One region of the Geodermatophilus maliterrae genome, then DNA from elsewhere that is predicted to be linked to it. Evidence: riboswitches for the same ligand, from Rfam matches in the RefSeq annotation. Region 1 holds a riboswitch; each other region holds the start of a gene.
The links. A riboswitch is a leader RNA that binds a small molecule or an ion and turns the genes downstream of it on or off. The one in region 1 is predicted to bind cyclic di-AMP.
Positions count from the first base shown of each region.

Region 2: another riboswitch for cyclic di-AMP. It lies ahead of ABQ292_RS05680 (C40 family peptidase); the one in region 1 lies ahead of ABQ292_RS04865 (transglycosylase family protein).
Region 3: another riboswitch for cyclic di-AMP. It lies ahead of ABQ292_RS21765 (transglycosylase family protein); the one in region 1 lies ahead of ABQ292_RS04865 (transglycosylase family protein).
Region 4: another riboswitch for cyclic di-AMP. It lies ahead of ABQ292_RS22640 (C40 family peptidase); the one in region 1 lies ahead of ABQ292_RS04865 (transglycosylase family protein).

Region 1 is NZ_JBFNXQ010000009.1:20,942-26,064, reverse strand. Features, by position in the region: gene ABQ292_RS04875 (carbon starvation CstA family protein) at 1-1,765, shown strand, start outside; gene ABQ292_RS04870 (CstA-like transporter-associated (seleno)protein) at 1,762-1,968, shown strand; gene ABQ292_RS04865 (transglycosylase family protein) at 2,035-3,210, opposite strand; cyclic di-AMP (ydaO/yuaA leader) riboswitch at 3,213-3,372, opposite strand; gene ABQ292_RS04860 (hypothetical protein) at 3,695-4,093, shown strand; gene ABQ292_RS04855 (GAF domain-containing SpoIIE family protein phosphatase) at 4,129-5,123, opposite strand, start outside.
Region 2 is NZ_JBFNXQ010000011.1:5,560-10,682, reverse strand. Features, by position in the region: gene ABQ292_RS05695 (transglycosylase domain-containing protein) at 1-1,075, shown strand, start outside; partial or broken gene ABQ292_RS05690 (YhjD/YihY/BrkB family envelope integrity protein) at 1,093-1,935, opposite strand; gene ABQ292_RS05685 (hypothetical protein) at 1,997-2,221, opposite strand; cyclic di-AMP (ydaO/yuaA leader) riboswitch at 2,401-2,547, shown strand; gene ABQ292_RS05680 (C40 family peptidase) at 2,561-3,712, shown strand; gene ABQ292_RS05675 (YrdB family protein) at 3,853-4,269, shown strand; gene ABQ292_RS05670 (hypothetical protein) at 4,250-4,792, opposite strand; gene ABQ292_RS05665 (DUF3817 domain-containing protein) at 4,899-5,123, shown strand, end outside.
Region 3 is NZ_JBFNXQ010000099.1:6,687-11,809, reverse strand. Features, by position in the region: gene ABQ292_RS21775 (dihydrofolate reductase family protein) at 1-213, opposite strand, end outside; gene treZ (malto-oligosyltrehalose trehalohydrolase) at 215-1,969, opposite strand; gene ABQ292_RS21765 (transglycosylase family protein) at 2,086-2,730, opposite strand; cyclic di-AMP (ydaO/yuaA leader) riboswitch at 2,734-2,863, opposite strand; gene treY (malto-oligosyltrehalose synthase) at 3,117-5,123, opposite strand, start outside.
Region 4 is NZ_JBFNXQ010000109.1:2,358-7,480, reverse strand. Features, by position in the region: gene ABQ292_RS22650 (HNH endonuclease signature motif containing protein) at 1-559, opposite strand, end outside; gene ABQ292_RS22645 (carbohydrate kinase family protein) at 708-1,613, opposite strand; gene ABQ292_RS22640 (C40 family peptidase) at 1,757-2,269, opposite strand; cyclic di-AMP (ydaO/yuaA leader) riboswitch at 2,282-2,416, opposite strand; gene ABQ292_RS22635 (hypothetical protein) at 2,792-2,944, shown strand; gene ABQ292_RS22630 (DUF4352 domain-containing protein) at 3,199-3,834, shown strand; gene ABQ292_RS22625 (serine hydrolase domain-containing protein) at 4,103-5,123, shown strand, end outside.

The sequences.
Region 1 (5,123 bases):
CTTCTCGATGCGCCGCAACGGGAAGAGCCTCGGCCAGATGGTCCGCGAGGAGATCGGGATCGTGGGCGGCATCGCGGCGCTCATCGCCGTCTTCGCCATCATGATCATCATCTTGGCGGTGCTCGCGCTCATCGTCGTCAACGCACTCGCCGAGTCGCCGTGGGGCGTGTTCTCCATCGCCCTGACCATCCCCATCGCCCTCTTCATGGGTGTCTACCTGCGCACGATCCGTCCGGGACGGGTGCTGGAGGCCACCGCCATCGGCGTCGTCCTCCTGCTGGCGGCGGTCATCGGCGGCGGCTACGTCGAGGAGATGGGACTGGCCGAGACGCTGACGCTGTCGAAGGAGTGGCTGGTCCTCGCCCTCGTCGTCTACGGGTTCGTCGCCTCCGTGCTGCCGGTGTGGCTGCTGCTCACCCCCCGCGACTACCTGTCGACGTTCATGAAGGTCGGCGTGATCGTGCTGCTCGCCATCGGTCTGCTGCTCGCCCGGCCGGTGCTGCAGGCCGAGGCGGTGACCGACTTCGCCCGGGAGGGGACCGGCCCCGTCTTCGCCGGGTCGCTGTTCCCGTTCGTCTTCATCACCATCGCCTGCGGCGCACTGTCCGGCTTCCACGCGCTGATCTCGTCCGGGACGACGCCGAAGATGGTGGCCAAGGAGAGCCAGGTCCGCCTCATCGGCTACGGCGGCATGTTGATGGAGTCCTTCGTCGCCATCAGCGCGCTCATCGCCGCCGTCGTCATCGACCAGGGTCTGTACTTCGCGATGAACGCCCCGGCCGGTGTGACGGGCGGCACCCCGGAGACGGCGGCGGCCTACGTCAGCGGGCTGGGGTTCCCCACCTCGGCGGAGGATCTCGCCGCGGCCTCGGCGGCGGTGCAGGAACCGAGCCTGATCTCGCGCACCGGCGGTGCGCCGACCCTGGCCGTGGGCATCGCCAACATCCTGTCCCAGGCGTTCGGCACCGGGATGGCGGCCTTCTGGTACCACTTCGCGATCATGTTCGAGGCGCTGTTCATCCTGACCGCCGTCGACGCCGGCACGCGGGTCGGGCGGTTCATGCTCCAGGACACGATCGGCAACGTCTGGAAGCGCTTCGGTGACCTGTCGTGGCGGCCCGCGAACATCATGGCCAGTGCGGCGGTGGTCGGGCTGTGGGGCTACATCCTCTACGTCGGGGTGACCGACCCCCTGGGCGGCGTGAACCAGCTCTTCCCGCTGTTCGGCATCGCCAACCAGCTGCTGGCCGCGATCGCGCTGACCCTGGTGACGGTGCTGCTGATCAAGCACGGGAAGGTGCGCTACGCCTGGGTCACCGCCATCCCGCTGGCCTGGGACCTCACGGTGACGATGACGGCGAGCTGGCAGAAGGTGTTCTCGGGCGACCCGAGGGTCGGCTACTTCACGCAGCGCCAGCTCTACGCCGATGCCCTGGAGCGAGGCGAACTGCTGGCTCCGGCGCAGGACGTCGACCAGATGGAGCAGGTCGTCTACAACTCGACGCTGAACGGGGTGCTGCAGGCGGTGTTCGCGCTGCTGACCCTGGTCGTGGTCGTCAACTCGGTCGTCGTGATCGCCCGCGCCCTGCGGGCCGGCGGGCCGGTCCCCACCACCGAGGAGCCGGCCGTGCCGTCGTCCATCGTGGAGCCGTCGGGGCTGTTCGCCACCGCGGAGGAGAAGCGCGTGATGGCCGAGCAGGAGCGGATGGTCGGCGCGGGTGCGCGGGGCCAGGGCACCTTCACGGAGGAGGGTCCGTCCCGGTGACCGCCGCCTGGACCGTCCGCGAGGCCGCCGTCCGGACCTGGCGCGGGGTGCGCTGGTACCTGCGCGAGTGCAGCGGGGAGGCGCGCTGGGACGACCACCTGCGGCACTGCGCCGAGCACGGCCACGAGCCGATGAGCCGGCGGGAGTTCGAGCGGCGGCGCGCCGACGAGCGGGAGCGCAACCCCGTCAGCCGCTGCTGCTGAACCGGACGACCGCGGCCCCCTGCCCACGGGTGTGGGCAGGGGGCCGCGGTCCGTGGGCCCGGTGGCTCAGGCCGCGTAGTTCACGTGCACGTGGTCGAAGTGGTTGGCCGTGACGCTGCCGCGGTCCTCCATCTGCTTCCAGGAGCCGGTCGGCGAGCTGAGGATCTGCTGCTCCCAGATGACGTAGTCCACGCCGAGCTCGTCCCAGTGGTCGATGTGGTACTGGACGATCGCGTCGCCGAGGGCGGCGTCGGTCAGGACCATGTAGTCCAGCGCCAGGCCGGAGGGGTGGCCCTTGGGGTCGACGGCGCTGGCGCGGGTGCCGCCGAGGGTGATCGAGCCGGCGCCCGGCACGGCTGCGACGACGGCGTCCGCCGCGGCCTGGACCTGCGGCTGGACACTGCCGGCGCTGTTGGTGATGCGCGCGACGGCGGCAGCGGCCGTCTGGACGACGGGGGCCGACGTGGTCGACGGGGCCGACGTGCCGGCGGTCGTCGTCGTGGCGGCGGGGGCCGCCTCGGCCGGAGCGGCGGGGGCCGGCTGCGCCGGAGCGGCCTGCTCGGCCCCGGAGGTGGTCAGCACCAGTCCCGGCGTGAGGCTGTTCGGGTTGCTGCCGATGACGTCGACGTTGCGCTGGTACAGCTCGCGCCACGACTCGCTGTGGGCGGCGGCGATCTCGCGCAGCGTGTCGCCCCGCTCGACCGTGTAGTCGCCCCCCGCGGCGTGGCGGCCGTAGGTGTCGGCGCGGTCCCGGTCGCCGCGGTCGCCCGCGTCGTCCTGGCCGGTCGCCGGGGCGGCGACCGGCTGCTCGGCGGCGGCCGGCTGCTCGGCGGCGGGCGCCGGCGCGGACGTCCCGGCGGCGGCCGGGGTGGTGCCCTCGGTCAGTCGCGCCCCGCAGGTCGGCCAGGCGCCGATGCCCTGCCCGGCGAGGACGTTCTCGGCGATCGCGACCTGCTGGGCGGGGGTCGCCAGGTCGGCGCGGGGCGCGAGCTCGGTGCCCCCGTAGCCGGCCCAGGTCGCCTGGCTGAACTGCAGCCCGCCGTAGTAGCCGTTGCCGGTGTTGATGCTCCAGTTCCCGCCCGACTCGCACTGGGCGACGCCGGTCCAGTCGTGGGTGGGAGCGGCGGCCGCCGCCGGGGAGCCGAGGACACCGAGCCCGACGGCGGTGGCGCCGGCTGCGACGGGGGCCTTGGCGAGGACCTTCTTGGTGCGGACGTAGCGGGGTGCGCGGTGCTTGGCCATGAGTGGTCTCCGATCACCGCCGGCGAGGTGAGCTGTCGGGTTCGGGCGATCGGTGCCCGGCCGCGGGACGCGGCTTCACCCCGAGGCGCGCAGGCCGCAGGGCCGTGGCGCGCCGTGGACGTGGGTCCCCCACCCCTGCCCTGGGATCGGTGGAAGGCAGCCGGTGGGCAGGGTTTGGCGGTCCGGCGCCGCGCTCCCTTTAGCTGAGCGCAGCCAAGAAGCTACGTTCCGTCATGTCAGTTGTCGCCGTGACGCCGGTCACACCCGGGTCCCCCGGATCGCCGTCGGCGCGGCGTGACTGGTCAGCGGTCCGTCCGCGATCGGGTGCGTGGCGCAGGCCACGTCCACTGGACCGGCCCGGACACGCTTCGTCCCACGTGCCCCAGGAGTGTCCCGGCGCCCCAACGGGGGTCAGGTCGGGTGGGCGCGGTGCCGACTCTGAGAGCACGTTCCCGAGGCCCGCGGGCCCGTCCGAGGAGTGCCCATGCCGTCGTCCCACGACCCGAGCCGCCGCCTGACCGAGCTGCGCGCCGGCATGTCCGTCCTGACCAGTGCCGCCGCCGACCTCGGCGTCGGCAGCCAGACCGAGGTCCGCGTGCTGGCCGACGGCCGGCTCTGGCTGGCCGAGCAGCAGGTCGCGGTGAGCGCCGCCGACGTCTACCAGGCCGCCCGCGGGCTGGTCGCCGCCCAGCTCGACGCCATCGCGCAGGTCTCCGGCCAGCCGGTCGAGGACCACGCGTTGGCGTGGCTGGTGACGCTGCAGACCAACGAGGTCATGGTCGGCCTCGAGGACGAGGCCGCCGCCTTCGACGCCGCCCTCGACGCCCCGGCTCTCGACGGCCCCGCCTTCGACACCGCCGCGCTGGAGGACGACGCCGCCTGACGCGCTCCCGGGGCGGCGCGCGGTGGTGCCGGCACTCAGGGCAGCACGTTCGGACCCGCGTGCGCCGGGCGCGGCTGCTCCTCGGAGTAGGGGCGGATGGCGATCAGGGCGACGTCGTCGGCCGCCCCGCCCTCCGGGATCAGCGTGGCGACGATGCGGTCGCACAGGCCCTCGAGGTCGAGGTCCGTGCTCCCGGCGAGCAGCGCGGTCAGCCGCGCCATGCCGCTGTCGAGGTCGCGGACGGCCGGACGCGCGGGCCCGCCGACGGAGGGGGACGGTCCCGGGGGCGTCCCGGGGGCGGGATCGTGCTGCTCCAGCAGCCCGTCCGTGTAGAGCAGCAGGGTGGACCGCACCGGCAGGGTCAGCTGGTGCTCCGGCCGGGGCCGGTGCGGGTCGACCCCCAGGGGGAAGCCCACCCGGTCGGTGAGGACGTCGACCCTGCCGTCCGGGTGCAGCAGCAGCGGTGGCGGGTGGCCGGCCGAGCTCCAGGTGATCGACCGGTCGACGGCCGGGCGGTCGGCGTGGAAGCGCTGGACCCGGGCGACCAGGGCGGTGGCGAACACGTCGTGCCCGAGGGTGTCGCTGGCGACGTCGACGGCGGTGAGGACCTCGGCCGGACCGGCCGTCCCGGTGTGACCGGCCATCCGCAGCATGGTGCGCAGCTGGCCCATCGTGGCCGCGGCCGTGATGTCGTGACCGGCGACGTCGCCGATGACCAGGCTGGTGGTGCGCGCGGCGTCGAGGTAGGCGTCGTACCAGTCCCCGCCGACCAGCTGCGCGTCCTCGGCGGGCAGGTAGCGGGAGGCCAGCTGCAGGTGGTCCGGTTGGGGGAGCAGCGGGGGCAGCAGCGCCCGCTGCATGGTCTCCGAGACCGCCTTCTCGAAGGAGGCGACCCGCGCGGTCTCGACCACCAGGCCCGCGCGGGTCATCAGCGCGGTGACCAGCTCGCGCTCGCGCTCGCCGTAGGGCGGCGCGCCCCGCAGGCGGCCGACGGTGAGGACCGCGACCACCTCGCCGCGGCGGATCACCG
Region 2 (5,123 bases), on a different contig from region 1:
CAGCGTCGAGGAGCCGGTGCGGATGGCCGAGGCGATGGGGCTGTTCCAGTTCAGCCCGCCCGAGCTGCCGCAGCAGATCATCGACGAGAACCGCGGCTCGTTCACCTTCGGCGCCGAGGCCACCAGCCCGCTGGCGCTGGCCAGCGCCTACTCGACCTTCGCCGCGAGCGGCACCCAGTGCGACGTCGTCCCGGTGACCGCCGTCCTCGACCGGCACGGCGAGCCCGCGGTCGGCGTCGACGGCGAGCCGCTGCCGGTGGGCGACCGGTGCACGCCGGAGGCGATCCCGCCGGGCGTGGCCGACACGATGAACCAGATGCTGCGCAAGGACGTCGAGCCGGGCAACCCCGGGCAGACCGGCGCGCGGGCCCACGTCCCCGGGCACCAGATCGCCGGCAAGACCGGCACCTCGCAGGACAACTTCTCGGTGGCCTTCGTCGGCTACACGCCCGAGATCACCGCGAGCGTCATGGTGCTCAACCCCAAGCGCAACGAGGACGTCGGCGGCTTCGGCGGCGGCAAGGGCGCAACGATCTGGCGGAACGCCATGGCGCCGATCCTGCAGGCCCGCGGCAGCGGCGAGTTCCCGCCGGCCGACCCCACCGTGCAGGACGGCAACACCCGCCCGGTGCCCGGCTGCTCCGGCGTGCGGTCCTGCGAGCGCGCGCTGGCCGAGGCGGGGTTCACCTCCCGCACCGTGCGCGTCGACGGCGACGAGGCAGAGGGCACGTTCCTCGGCACCAGCCCGTCGCGGGGTGGCCGCGCCGTGCCGGGTCAGCAGGTGTCGATCCTGGTCAGCAACGGCAGCGACTACGTGGAGCCCGCTCCCGCACCCCCGGCCAGGCCGGTGCCGGTGCCGGACCCCGAGCCCGCGCCGCCGGAGGCACCACCGGCCGAGCCGCCGCCGCCCGCCCCCGAGGCGCCGGCTCCCGAACCGGCACCGGCACCGGCACCCGAGCCGGCACCGGCACCGGAGCCGGCACCAGCACCGGCTCCCGAGCCCCCGCCCTCCCCGGATCCCGGGTTCCCACCGCTCCCGGGTCTGGAGCCCCCGCCCTTCCCGGTCCCGGGGTAGTCCCCCCGCTGCCGCCGGCCCAGCCGCTCGTCGAGCGACTGGGTGAGCAGCCACCCGGCCAGCAGCACCAGGTGCAGCAGGAACATCCACAGGCCGACGGCGACCACCGCGCCGACGGCGACCAGGCCGCCGAACGGTGCCCCGAGGTCCAGGGGCAGCGACAGGAACAGCACGAACCCCTGCAGGAAGCCGGACAGGCAGGCCGCGGTGAACAGCGCCCCGGAGGCCACCGCGCGGCGGCGGTGCCGGCCAGCGGCCACCACGCCGAAGCCCCACGCCAGGGGCACGGTGAGGACGAACAGCACCGAGTAGTAGCCGACGAAGAAGCGGCCGACGGCCGGACCCAGGCCCTCCTCCAGGGCCAGGTCGGCCATGAAGCGGGCCGTCAGCAGCAGCGGGTACAGCAGCACGGGTGTGACGACGACCAGCGGCAGGGTGAGCGCCCGTCCGCGCCAGCCGGTGAGGGTGTCGGTGTCCCGGTGCCGGCTGAAGCGCAGCAGGGCGCGCCGCAGCCCCTCGCCGTAGAACGACAGCGGCACCAGCGCCAGGAGGAAGCCGAGCAGGTCCAGGCGGAGGCCGGCGGCGGCCAGCCGCTCCACCGCCCCGGGCGCGCCCAGCTCGGCCGGCAGCAGCTCGGTCAACCGCCCGACGAGGGCGCGCACCTCGGTGGGTGAGGTCACCAGCGCGGTGAGCCGGACGGCCACCAGCAGCAGCGGCACGACGGCGATGCCGGCGTAGAAGGTCAGCCCCGCGGCGATGAGGGCGAGGTCGCGGCCGCGCAGCAGGCGGCGGGCGCCGCCCAGCAGCGCCCGCGTCTCGGCACCCAGCCGGGCCGCCGTCCACCTCCGTGCCGGGCTCACCGGCTCATGCCACCAGTCCGGGCGGTCCCGCGCCCGCCGAGCGGCCGGGGCGGGAGTCGGCTCAGTCGTCGGGGTTCGTGTCGTCGGTGGTGGGCGCGTCGTTGCCCGGGTTCTCGCCGGTCTCCTGGCAGCTCGCGTCCTGCTCGTTGCTCGCGTTCTCCCCGCTGGCGTCGCAGTTGGTCGGGCCCCGGGAGAAGTCGGTGTTGTCACCGCAGGCGACCACCGAGCCGAGCAGGGCGAGCGCGAGGAGCGGCCGGGCGAGGCGCATCCGCGTGGATGAGGACATGCTCCGACTCGTGCTCGGCACGGGGCACTCCCAAACCGGGTGGACCGAACCGGGAGCCGGCCGGTCGACCGGGTGTGACACGGGAATTCAAATGACTCATTGTCACGAAGCAGTCACAGGCATTACGGTGAGTACGTCCAATGGGGCACTCCGTCACCGACCTGGGTGACACCCCGTGGACGCCGTCGAGCCGGTCCGCCCGTGAGGGAGACCGGGCCGGGGACCCATCGCAGTCCCGGGGTGAAGTGCGCGCGGACACCCGTGCGCGCCGGGCGACTCCACGCCCGAACCCGTCAGCTAACCCGGTAGGCGGCCTGGGAGAAGGAGAGACGCCGAACCGTGGCGCCCCTGAGCACGTCCGTCCCCGGCACGTCCGCCTCCACCCGGTCGCGCCGCCGCGCCGTCCTCGCCCTCGTCGGCACCCTCGGCCTGGGTCTCGGTCTCGGGGCCGTCCCGGCGCCGGCCGTGGCGGAGGAGCCGACGTCGGCCGCCGAGGCCGCCCGGCTCGTCGCCGCCCGCGGGCACGAGCTCGAGGTCGTCACCGAGCAGTTCAACGAGGCCCGCGAGACGCTGACCGCCCAGCAGGCCGCCGCCGAGGCCGCCGCCGCGACGCTCGCCCAGGCACAGGCCGCCGTCGACGCCGCCCGCGACCAGGTCGTCGGGATCGCCCGCTCCGCCTACACCGGCGACAGCATGGGCCCGCTGCAGGCGCTCATGACCAGCCAGGACGCCGACGAGTTCGTCAACCGGGTCACGCTCCTCCAGGGCGTCGCCGGCTACCAGGGCGAGCTGCTCGGCCAGGCCGCCGCGGCCACCGGGACCGCCACCGCCGCCCAGGCCGCCGCCGCCGAAGCCGCCGCCGAGGCCCAGCGCCAGTACGACGACGTCGCCGCCCAGCAGGCCCGCCTCGAGGCGCAGATCGCCGACTACCAGGCCGACTTCTCCCGGCTCACCGCCGAGGAGCAGCGCGCCGCCCTCGAGGCCGCCGCGGCCGCGCACGCCGCCGAGGACACCCGCGCCAGCCGCGACGACGAGCGCGCCGAGAGCTCGACGGCCGGGAGCGCCACCTCGTCGTCCTCCGGCTCCTCGTCCGCCGGGACGTCCAGCGCCCCGGCGGCCGCCCCCGCCGGAGGGGGCAGCGGTGCCGCCGCGACGGCGGTGGCCACGGCCATGGCCCAGCGCGGAAAGCCCTACGTGTGGGCGGCAGCCGGCCCGGGCTCCTACGACTGCTCCGGTCTCACCCAGTACGCCTTCCGCGCCGCCGGCGTCACCCTCCCGCACTCCAGCGCCATGCAGTCGCGCATGGGCCAGGCGGTCTCCCGCGCGGACCTGCAGCCCGGTGACCTGGTCTTCTTCTACAGCCCGGTCAGCCACGTGGGCATCTACATCGGCAACGGCCAGATGGTGCACGCGCCGACCTCGGGCGACGTCGTCAAGGTGGCCAGCGTCGACTCGATGGGCGGCTACGCCGGCGCCCGCCGCGTCGCCTGAGGGAAGGACCCCCTGCCCCCACCGCTCGCGAGCTCGCGGCGGGACCCTGCGGGGTGCACCGTCCTCCCCGCCGGAGCCCCGGCACCGCCCAGGTGCCGGGGCTCCGGCGGGGGTTGACGCCGTCGCGCCGTCCGAGGACAGTGATCTACGAAGAGAGCGGCGCTCTCGAACTGGAGGTCGACGTGACCCGGACGTGGTGGGCCTCGGCGGTGGCGGCGCTCGTGTCGGAGGTCGCCGCTCTCGTGGCGCTCGGCTGGTGGGGGTCCAGCGCGCCCGGTGGAGGCGTCGTCCGGGTGCTCCTCGGAGTCGGGCTGCCGCTGGTCGCGATCGTCCTGTGGGGTCTGTTCGCCGCACCGCGGGCGGTGGTCGGCGTCCCGGTGCTCCGGGTGACGACCACGGTGCTCGTCTTCGGCTCGGCCGCGGCCGCCCTGGTCGCGATGAGTGCGCCCGCGCTGGCCGGACTGGTGGTCGCGACGGCCCTCCTCGGCTTCCTGCCGGCCGGTCCTGCCGCGCCCGTGCCGGGAGGCGACCGGCAGGTCAGACCGGCGTCCGGCTGACCTGCTGCAGCAGGCCCCACACGAACGCCGCGGTGGTGCCCGACGGCAGCCGGACCTCCCAGCGCGTGACCACCTGCGGGTCCGCCTCGACCGCGCCGGGCAGGCTGCTGACGTCGGCGACCACGTGCTCCCACACCCGCAGTCGCCCCTCCGCCGCCGGCGGCACCGGGGAGCCTGGCGCCCGGACGAGGTGCTCGTGCAGCACCGAGCCGCCCGGGCCCGAGACGACCTCCCAGCGCAGGTGCGGCCACAGCGGCAGCGGCCAGTGCCGGACCTCGAGGCCGAGGTCGCCGAAGCGCCGCGCCTCGACCCGCTCGGCCGGCCCGAGGACGGCGGCGCGCAACGCCAGGCCGCGCGGCGCCCGGTGCGCGTGCTGCAGCGCCTGCCACCGCGTGTGGGCAGCGTGCGCCGCGGCACGGTCGGCGCCCAGCCGGGGGAGCGCCTCGGCGACCAGGTCGGGCCGCAGGTCGGCCATCCGGCGGAGCAGCACCAGGCAGAACTCCCGCCGCGCCAGCCCCCGCACGGGCCCGACCCTGCCACGCAGGTCACACGGTCGGCCGGGACGCCCGGCGCGGGCCGGCCGTTGGGCAGGGGAGACCCGACCGTCCCCCTCGGAGGACCCGCTCCCCATGAACTCCCGCACCGTCGCCCTCGCCTTCCGCGCCGTCGCCGTCGCCGAGGCGCTGTCCTGGCTGGGCCTGCTCGCCGGCATGTACGTCAAGTACGTGCCGGAGACCTCCGAGGTGGGCGTCCAGGTGTTCGGGCCGATCCACGGGGCGGTCTTCATCGCCTACGTCGTCGTCGCGCTGGTCGCCGCCCGGGTGCTCGGCTGGTCGCGGTGGACGGCGCTGCTC
Region 3 (5,123 bases), on a different contig from region 1:
GAGCACCGCGTCGGCCAGGGCCCGCAGCACCCGGAACACCCGCTTGTCACCCGGGGAGCCCAGACCCGCGCTCCTCCCCTCCACGGTGATCGCGCCGTCGAGGGAGACCACGAAGTCCACCCGCACCGAGCGCCCGGGCGGCAGCGCGTAGGCGTCCGCGAGCTCGACGTCGTCCAGCGGCCCGCCGTCCGGGTCCGGCAGCAGCCGGCGCACGTCAGTGCGTGCTGAGGACGGCCGCGCTCTCCGGCGGCAGCGTCACCGTGGCGCCGTCGATCGCGGGGAGCTCGCTCGTGGCGAACAGCACGTCGGTGGGTGCCCGGTCGAGGTCGACCTCGCGCGGCCGGTCGGCGAGGTTGGCGACCACGCGCAGCGCACCGCGGTGCACGACCAGCCAGCGGTCGGCGTCGTCCCAGGCGACCTCCACCGAGGTCAGGTCGGCGTCGGTGAGCTCCGGCTGGGCCCGGCGCAGGGCCAGCAGTGCCCGGTGCACGGCCAGCAGCTGCGCGTGCGGCTCCCGATGCGGCTCGGACCAGTCGAGCTTCGAGCGGGTGAAGGTCTCGGGGTCCTGCGGGTCGGGCACCTCGTCGGCGTCCCAGCCGTGCTCGGCGAACTCGCCCTTGCGGCCCTGCGCCGTCGCCCGGCCGATCTCCGGGTCGGTGTGGCTGGTGAAGAACTGCCACGGCGTCGAGGCGCCCCACTCCTCGCCCATGAACAGCATCGGGGTGAACGGGCTGGTCAGCACCAGCGTCGCACCGACGGCGAGCAGGCCGGGGGAGAGGGACGCCGAGACCCGGTCACCGACGGCGCGGTTGCCGATCTGGTCGTGGTCCTGCAGGTAGCCGAGGAACTTCCAGCCCGGCAGCCGCGCGGTGTCCACCGGCCGGCCGTGGTGGCGGCGGCGGAAGCTCGACCAGGCGCCGTCGTGGAAGAACGCGCCGGTCAGCGTCCTGGCCAGCCCGGCGAGCCCGGCGTCGGCGAAGTCGCGGTAGTAGCCCTGGCCCTCGCCGGTGAGCGTGGCGTGCAGCGCGTGGTGGAAGTCGTCGCTCCACTGCCCGGTCATGCCCAGGCCGCCGGCCGCTCGCGGGGTCACCGTGCGCGGGTCGTTGAGGTCGCTCTCGGCGATCAGCGTGAGCGGCCGGCCCTCGGCCACCGACAGCCGGTCGACCTCGCGGGCCAGCTCCTCGAGCACGTGGGTGGCCCGCTCGTCGACCAGCGCGTGGACGGCGTCGAGCCGCAGCCCGTCGACGTGCATGTCGCGCAGCCACATCAGCGCGTTGTCGACGATGTAGCGGCGGACCTCGTCGGAGTCCGGGCCCGACAGGTTGACCGACTCGCCCCAGGTGTTGGCGCCGCCCTCGGCGAAGATCGGCATGTAGAGGGGCAGGTAGTTCCCGGACGGGCCGAGGTGGTTGTAGACGACGTCCTGGACGACGCCGAGGCCGCGCTGGTGGCAGGCGTCGACGAAGCGCTGGTAGGCCGCCGGGCCGCCGTAGCTCTCCTGCACCGTGTACCAGAGGACGCCGTCGTAGCCCCAGTTGTGCGTGCCGTCGAAGCCGTTGACCGGCAGCAGCTCGACGAAGTCGACGCCGAGGTCGACCAGGTGGTCCAGCCGCGTGATCGCGGCGTCCAGCGTGCCCTCGGGGGTGAAGGTGCCGACGTGCACCTCGTAGACGACGCCGCCGGCCAGCGGGCGCCCGGTCCACGCACGGTCGCCCCACGCGTACGCGGCCGGGTCGAAGCGGCGGGAGAGGCCGTGCACGCCCTCGGGCTGGCGCCGCGAGCGCGGGTCGGGACGGGGGGTGTCGTCCTCGCCGAGCAGGTAGCCGTAGTCGGCCTCCGGTGCGGCCTCGACCTCGGCCCGCCACCAGCCGGCGTCGTCCCGGCGCATCTCGTGCACCGACCCGTCGACCTGCAGGCGGACCCGCTCGGGGACCGGCGCCCAGACGGCGAACTCGACGGGTGCGGACATGCAGGGGCCTCCAGGAGTCGGCGGGGTGACCGGGGAGGTGTGCCCACCCGGGTTGCGGTCAACCCCGGGGCGGTACGGCAGCCGGGGGGAGGAGCTCCCCCCGGCTGCCGTGCGGCTCACGGGAGCTGCAGCACCTGACCGACGTGGATGCGGTTCGGGTTGCCGACCGAGTCGCGGTTGGCCGCGAACAGCGCCCGCCAGCCCCCGTCGACGCCGTGCGCGTGGGCGATCCTGCCCAGCGTGTCACCGCGCTCGACGGTGTGGGAGTCGCCCCCGGCCTCCGCCGGAGCGGCGGCCGGAGCGGGAGCCGGAGCCGCCGCCGGGGCCGGGGCAGGGGCGGGCGCCGCGGCCGGGGCCGCGCCGGCCTCGGGCGCGGACGGGTCGAGGGCCTTGCCGCAGCTGGGCCAGGCACCCGGGCCCTGCACGTCGAGCGTGCGCTCGGCGACGGCGATCTGCTGCGCCTTGCTCGCCAGGTCGGCGCGCGGGGCGTGGTCGAGGCCGCCGAAGGCCGCCCAGGTGCTCTGGCTGAACTGCAGGCCGCCGTAGTAGCCGTTGCCGGTGTTGATGCTCCAGTTGCCACTGGACTCGCACTGGGCGACGGCGTCCCAGTCGTTGGGCGCGGCCGCGGAGGCCGGGCCGGCGAGGACGCCGATCGAGGTGGCCGCGATGCCGACGGTGACGGCGGTGCGGCGGGCCAGCGTGGCCATCCGCTGCGGCGTCGAGGCGCGCCGGCGACCGGTGACGGACGTGGACGAGGACATGGCTGTACTCCGATCCGCCGCCTGCGAGGTGAGCTGTCGGGTTCGGAGCGATCGGTGCCCCGGCCGCACGACGTGCGGCTTCACCCCGAGACGGTGCTGCCTGGCCCCCGTGGCACGGCGGCGACCGTCGAAGTGGGTCCCCCACCCCCGTCCTGGCGGTGCAGGAGGAACGGACGCCGACGGACGGGGTTGGGCGGATCGGCTCCGGCGCCCGGCTCTCTGTCGGCCGGGTGCGCGGGCAAAGGTAACGGCCGGGTCACGGCGGGGCACGTCGCGCCCCAGGGGTCCCGGGCGTGTCGGCCCGCGTCGGCCCGGAGGGCCGTCCGCGTCACCGCTGGTCACACCGCCGCGGGCGGGCGTCCTCCCGCGGCGGTGTGACCTCGACCTCAGTCGCGGACCAGCAGGGCCACCGGCAGCCGGGCCAGGAGCTCGCCCACCGGCGTGCCGCCGGCGTCGGAGACGACGCGCGCGCCGGTGAGGACGTCGCGCCAGGCGCCGGTCGGCAGGGCCAGCGCGGTGTCGCCCCAGCCGGCGGCGGCCAGGCCGACCGGCAGGCGGGTCGCCACGGTCACCGCGCCGTCCTGCCCCTCGGCGCCCCGGTCGAAGGCGACCACGTGACCGGCGGCCGACCCGGTGACCTCGACCGGGCGGTAGCCGGCGAACAGCTCCGGGGAGTCCCGGCGCAACCGCAGCACCCGGGAGACGACGAGCAGCTTGGCCGCGCCGGTGTCGTCGACGGGGGGCACCTCCCCGCCGTCGAGCCGGGCCAGCAGCTCCCGGCGCCGGTCGTAGTCGACCGGGCGGCGGTTGTCCGGGTCGACCAGCGAGCGGTCCTCCAGCTCGGTGCCCTGGTAGACGTCGGGGACGCCGGGCATCGTGAGCTGCAGCAGCTTCTGCGCCAGCGCGTTGGACCGCCCGGCCGGGCCGGTGCGGGCGACGAACTCCTCGACCTCGGCGTTGGTCGTCGCGTCGTCGTAGGCGGCGTCGACCAGTGCGTGCAGCCGGGTCTCGAACGCCTCGTCGACGTCGGTCCAGGTGGTCGAGGTGCCGGCCTCGCGGGCGGCCTTCTCGGCGTAGGCGTGCGCCCGCTCGCGCGCCAGCGGCCAGGCGCCCACCAGGTTCTGCCAGACCAGGTGGGCCAGCGGCCGGTCGGACAGCGGGTGCCGGGACAGCCACCGCCGCACGAGCTCCGCCCACTCGGTCGGCACCTCGGCGAGGACGGCCAGGCGGGCCCGGGTGTCCTCGCTGCGCTTGGTGTCGTGGGTGGTCAGCGTGGTCATCGACTCGGGCCTGCGCGCGACCCGGCGGCCCTGCGCCTCGTGGAACTCCTCGACCGTGCTGCCGAAGCGGGCCGGGTCGCCGCCCACCTCGTTGAGCACCACGAACCGCGCCCAGCGGTAGTAGGCGCTGTCCTCGACGCCCTTGGCCATCACCGGGCCGCTCGTCTGCTCGAAGCGGGTGGCCGCCTCGGTGCCGGCCTGCGACAGCACCGAGTGCAGCGCGTCCACGGCCGCGACCAGGTCGGGCCGGCGGTCCCGGACGGTGGACACCGCGGCGTCGAGGTGCCCGCGCCCGTCGGGCAGGTAGCTGCGGTAGACGCCGAAGGTGGCCAGCAGCTCGGCCAGCGCCTCGGTCTGCTGCGCGCGGTCGACGCCCGGCAGTTCGCCGATCACCCGCACCAGGCGGGCGACCTCCGAGCCGAGGATCCCGTCGGTCACCTCGCGCTTGCAGTCGTGGACCAGCTGCGCGTAGTCGACCTCGCGCCCGGACAGCTCGGTGTCCAGCGCGGTCAGCGCCGCCTCGCCGGCCGGGTCCACCAGGACGTCGTCGACCTCGGCGAGCGCGTCGTAGCCGGTGGTGCCGGCCGTCGCCCAGCTCTCCGGCAGGTCCTCGCCCGGCTCGAGGATCTTCTCCACCACGGTCCAGCGCCCGCCGGAGGCCTCGGCCAGCCGGTCGAGGTAGCCCTTCGGGTCGGCCAGGCCGTCGGGGTGGTCGATCCGCAGCCCGTCGACGGCGCCCTGCGAGACCAGTCGCAGCACCAGCTCGTGGGTGGCGTCGAAGACCTCGGGGTCCTCGACCCGCAGCCCGGCGAGGGTGTTGATCGCGAAGAACCGCCGGTAGTTCAGGTCGGTGTCCGCGCGCCGCCAGTCCACCAGCTCGTAGTGCTGCCGGTCGTGCACCTCCTGCGGGGTGCCCTCGCCGGTGCCCGGTGCGACGGGGAAGCGGTTGTCGTAGTAGCGCAGCTCCGGACCGTCGGGGGTGTCGACGACCTCCAGCTTCTCGACGTCGTCGGCCGACCCGAGCACCGGGATGCGCACCCGGCCGCCACCGAAGTCCCAGTCGACGTCGAACGCCGACGCGTGCGCGCTGTCGCGGCCGTGCCGCAGCACGTC
Region 4 (5,123 bases), on a different contig from region 1:
GGAACTTCTCCCCACCGGCGGCGTCGAGGTGGAAGCGGCCGCTCAGCGACCCGTCGGCGTGCTTGGCCAGGGTGAACGCCCGGCCCTCGGTGGGGTCGGGTTCGGGGCCGTCGGGGTCGAGGTCGGCCAGGTAGTGCTGCACGACCGCCACCAGGTCGGCGTGCTCGCCCTCGACCGCGACGCCGGTGAACACCGCGTCGATCACGGCCAGGTCCACGCCCTGCGCGGCGGCCGCGGCCAGCCGCTGCGGCGTCACCGCCCGCGCCGCCACCGTCACCTGCTCGGCCGACACCAGGCCGGCGTCGTGCGCCTCGGCCAGCGCGGGCAGGTGTTCCAGCGCGCGTCCGTTGCGCACCAGCCGGGACGCCTCGGCGGCCGAGAGCCGGTAGTGCCCGCGCAGCCACGACGCCGCGCTCTTCAGCCCGTCGCGCTCGGGAGCCTGGGACAGCTCCGCGGCCCGCACCCGCCGGGCCAGCAGGGCATCCACCCGGTTGCGCTCGGCGACCAGCGCGGCGACGTCGTCGAGGCCGTCACCGCCCACTGGACCACCCGAACACATGTACGAATCCTAGCTGATCGGGGTAGGGCGATCAACCTGAAAAGCCAGGTCAGCGGCTCGTAAGGTGCCATCAACGCTACAAAGGCACCACGTGGCAGAGGAGGTCGTGAGGTGTCATCAGCGCTACAAGGGCACCGTCTCCGAGCGGTCACGGCGGTGGCTGGCCGCCGACCACGCCGGCGACCACCGCGGCCGCGGCGTGACCGGACCGGACGGCGTCCGGCACGGGCAGCCCGGCGCGCCAGCCGAACAGCACCCCGGCGGCGAACGCGTCTCCGCACCCGGTCGTGTCGCGCAGCCGTCCCTCCGGCAGCGGCGCGACGGGCACCTCCCCCGTGCCAGCCGCCGTGACCACCCGGGTCGGGCGGGCGCCGGCGTGCACCAGCACCAGCCCGGGTGCCCACGCCGGCAGCTCGCCGTCCAGGTCCAGGGCCGTGGCCTCGGCGGCGTTGCAGCAGAGCAGGTCCGGCCGCAGCCCGGTGAGCAGGTCGACGTACGCGCCGGCACCGTGCTGCTCGATCCGGGTTGCGGCGGCGACGTCCACGCTGACCGGCACCCCGGCGTCGTGCGCCCTGTTCGCCGCGGCCCGCAGCGCGTCGGGGAAGCGCAGCAGGTCGTAGCCGTCGAGGTGGACGACGGCGGCGCCGGCCAGCCACTCCGACCGGACGTCGGCCGGTTCCAGCGCGCCCTCGCCGCGGTCGGTCAGCAGCGTGCGCTCGCCGTCGGGGTGCACCAGCACCGTCGACACCGGCGCCCGCCCGCGGCGCACCACCGCCACCTCGACGCCGCGCCCGGCGAGACCGGCCAGCAGGCCGTCGGCGAGCGGGTCCGCGCCGGCCCAGCCCGCCAGCCGGGACGGCACCCCCAGCCGCGCCAGGTCCGCCGTCACGTTGGCCGGGGCGCCGCCGGCCGCCGTCGTCCGTACGACCCGCTGTTGGCCGCCGACCACCAAGGGGGCCGACAGCTCGAGCATCTGGTCGGCGACCAGCTTGCCCAGCGCCACGACCGGTCCCCGCCCGGCGGGGCGGGGCCACGCCGGGCCGGTGGAGGTCACGGCCAGGGAGTCTCCACCGTGCACGGGATCCCGGGCGTTCCGGCCGGCCGGGCGCCCACGACCACCGGGAGTGGGTGACCGCGCCGTCCTGACGCGACGGCGCCCCGGCCCAACCAGGGCCGGGGCGCCGTCCGTGGAGCGCGTCAGGCGATGCGACGGGCGCCCTGGTACTGCGGCATCGAGTCCACGTCGACCACGGCCACCGGCTTGCCGGCGGTCGAGGCGTGGACCATCTGGCCGTTGCCGATGTACATGCCCACGTGCGAGACCGGGCTGTAGAAGAACACCAGGTCACCCGGCTTGAGGTCGGACTTCGCCACCGGGGTGCCGAACGTCGACTGGGCCTTCGAGGTGCGCGGGATCGAGACGCCGGCCGCCTTGTAGGCGAAGCTGGTCAGCCCCGAGCAGTCGAACCGGTCGGGACCGGTCGCGCCGTACAGGTACATGTCACCGCGCTGGGCGAGCGCGGTGTCGACGGCCGTCTGGGCCGCGCTGCTGGACGCGGCGACCGGCGCAGCCGTCACGGCCCCACCAGCACCGCCACCCACGGCAGCCGAGGCCGGGAGGGGCGAGAGGGCGATGCCGGCTCCGGCGATGGCCGCGACGGCGATGCCGCGGAACGAGCGACGAGCGGTGGACGTGCGGGTAGTCGTCATCGACGACGGTTCTCCTGTTCTCCACGATCGCCTACCGGGTTAGCTGACGGGTTCGGACGGAGGAGTCGCCCGGCGCGACGAGTCGCGCTCCACCCCAGTGCTGCGGTGGGTCCCCGGCCCGGGAGACCGGCTGGGTGCCGGTGTCCGGTTCGGCGCATCCGGCGGGTGTCACACGGGGAGTGACGAAGGACCCTGGCCGGACCGCGACGACGGTAGGTAGGGGTCCCTGAACGCTCAACCGGCCCGGTGGACCGCCACGCCCGACCCCGATCCGCGGATTTGACTCCGGTTCCGGATCCGACACGCCTCGGTGAGCTGCGCGGACACACGAGGTCCTTGACGTGCGTGTCGCCCCTGGCCGGCGCGGACACGCCGGGCCGGACGAGAAAGGACGCGGCGGTGCGTCCGAACGCGGAGTCAGCGGCCCGCCACCCACACGGCATGGGGACGCCGGGGATCCGCAGGGTTGCGGCGCGCGTCGACGGGGCACGAGGAGAGGAATCGACACGAGGAGGCAACCCCATGGGGATGTTGAGGAAGCTCGTCGCTTCGGGCGTCGCCGCCAAGGTGGTGCAGGAGCTCCAGAAGCCGCAGAACCAGGCCAAGATCAAGAAGTTCATCCGCGACTACCAGGCGAAGAACAAGGGGGGCGGCGGCACGGCCGGTCGCTACTGACCGCACCGCGCACCACCCTCGCGACCCTCGTCCCGGTTTCCCGGGACGGGGGTCGCGTCGGGTCTAGGTGGGGTGTTCGTGCCAGGCCGGGTCTCCTGTGTCGCGAGTGCGTCGTGGGAACGACTCGGCATCTGGATGAGGCGGTTCCGAGACCATGGCGTGTCAGGGTCCTTGCGTTCGATCCCGACGCGGTGCTGGCGCAGGTGCGCACGGCAACGACCCGTTGTCCGGGGCCCTCAACCTCAGGGGATGCCATGACCCAGCCCACCTACAGCCCGCCGCTTGCGCAGCCGCCCGCTCCGGCGCCGGCCAAGAAACCCTTCTACAAGAAGGCCTGGTTCCTCGTCCTCGCCGCCCTCGCGGTCATCGCGGTCGTCGCCCCTAAGGGCGGGAGCTCCGGCGACGACTCGGCATCGGGTGGCTCGGTCGCCGCCGGTGAGTCGGTCGCTCAGGACTCGACTGACGCGGTGGCTCAGGAGTCCGCTGACCCGGCCGCCGTCGGCATCGGCCAGTCGGCTGCCGACGGTGACTTCCAGTTCGTCGTCCACGGTGTCGACTGCAGTCAGACCGAGCTGGGCGACCAGTACTTCAACACGACCGCGCAGGGCCAGTTCTGCCTCGTCGACCTGACGATCACCAACATCGGCAGCGAGTCGCAGAGCTTCCTCGGCGACAACGCCACACTGTTCAACGCACAGGGGCAGAAGTTCAGCGCCGACACTGAGGCAGCGTTCTACCTGGAGAACGCCGACTCGCTGTACGAGGAGATCAACCCGGGCAACGCCCTGAACACCAAGGTCGTCTTTGACGTCCCGGCCGGCATGGTCCCCAGCTCGATCGAGCTACACGACTCGATGCTGTCCGGCGGCGTCACCGTCGCTCTGCAGTAATCCGTCCGACCGAAGGGGGCCCCGCCACGCCAGCGGGGCCCCCTTCGTCATCTCCGGTTCGACCCGACCCTTCAAGGCGCTCACTTCGACACCACTGGCGAGCACTCAGTCGTGGCCCTCTCCAGGCACTTTGGGCGAACGCCCTCGCGTCGAGCAGGGCACCGGCGCGCGCCGTGTTCTTGCCGCACCGTTTGCGCTGGTCCGGGGCACCCGCCAGCCTGACGCCGGGCCCGCCGCAGAGTCGCGGCGGACCGACCGAGGAGGCGCCATGAGCAGGGACATCGACGGCAGCCGGATCGACGCCGTACTGGCCGACGCGGTGGAGCGGGGTGCGGTGCCGCACGTCGCCGCCATCGCCGCCGACTGCGACGGCGTGCTCTACGAGGGCGGTGCGGGTGCGCGCGTCGCGGGGGAGCCCGACGGCCCGGTCACCACGAGCACCCAGTTCCGGATCATGTCGATGACCAAGATGGTCTGCACGGCCGCGGCGCTGCAGCAGGTGGAGCGCGGCGAGCTCGACCTCGACGCCCCGGTCGAGCAGTACCGCCCCGAGTTCGCCGACGTCCGGGTGCTCGAGGGCTTCGACGGCGACACGCCCCTGCTCGTCGAGCCGGCCAGCAAGGCGACCGTCCACCAGCTGGTCACCCACACCACGGGACTCGGGTACTGGTTCTGGAACGCCGAGCTGTTGGAGTACGAGACAGCGACCGGGATCCCGAACGTCGTGCCCGGCTCGGCGCGGGCCTTCGAGGCGCCGATGGTCGCCCACCCCGGGACCCGGTACGTCTACGGCATCAACACCGACTGGCTCGGCAAGGTGGTCGAGGCGGTGGCCGGCACGACCCTGGACGAGGTCGTCGCGGCCGGCATCACCGGGCCGCTCGGGATGACCGACACGATGTTCCGGCTGGACGAGGGCCGGAAGGCCAAGTGCGTCGCCATCCACACCCGCGGCGAGGACGGCCGGTGGACCGCCGTGGACGAGATCCTCAACCAGGAGCCCGACTGGTGGGCCGGCGGGCACGGCCTCTACTCGACGCCGCGCGACTACAACCGCTTCGAGCGCGCCCTGCTACGGGGAGGCGAGCTCGACGGCGAGCGCATCCTCTCGGCGGAGATGGTCGACCGGGCCTTCAGCAACCAGATCGGCGACCTCGGCTTCCCCGCCGAGATCCTCACCGCGGATCCGCCGATCACCGACAGCCTGCGGGCCGGCCCCGGCCACACGTGGGGCTACGGGCTCCTCCTCAACACCGAGGACCAGCCGGGCCGCCGCCGGGCCGGCACCG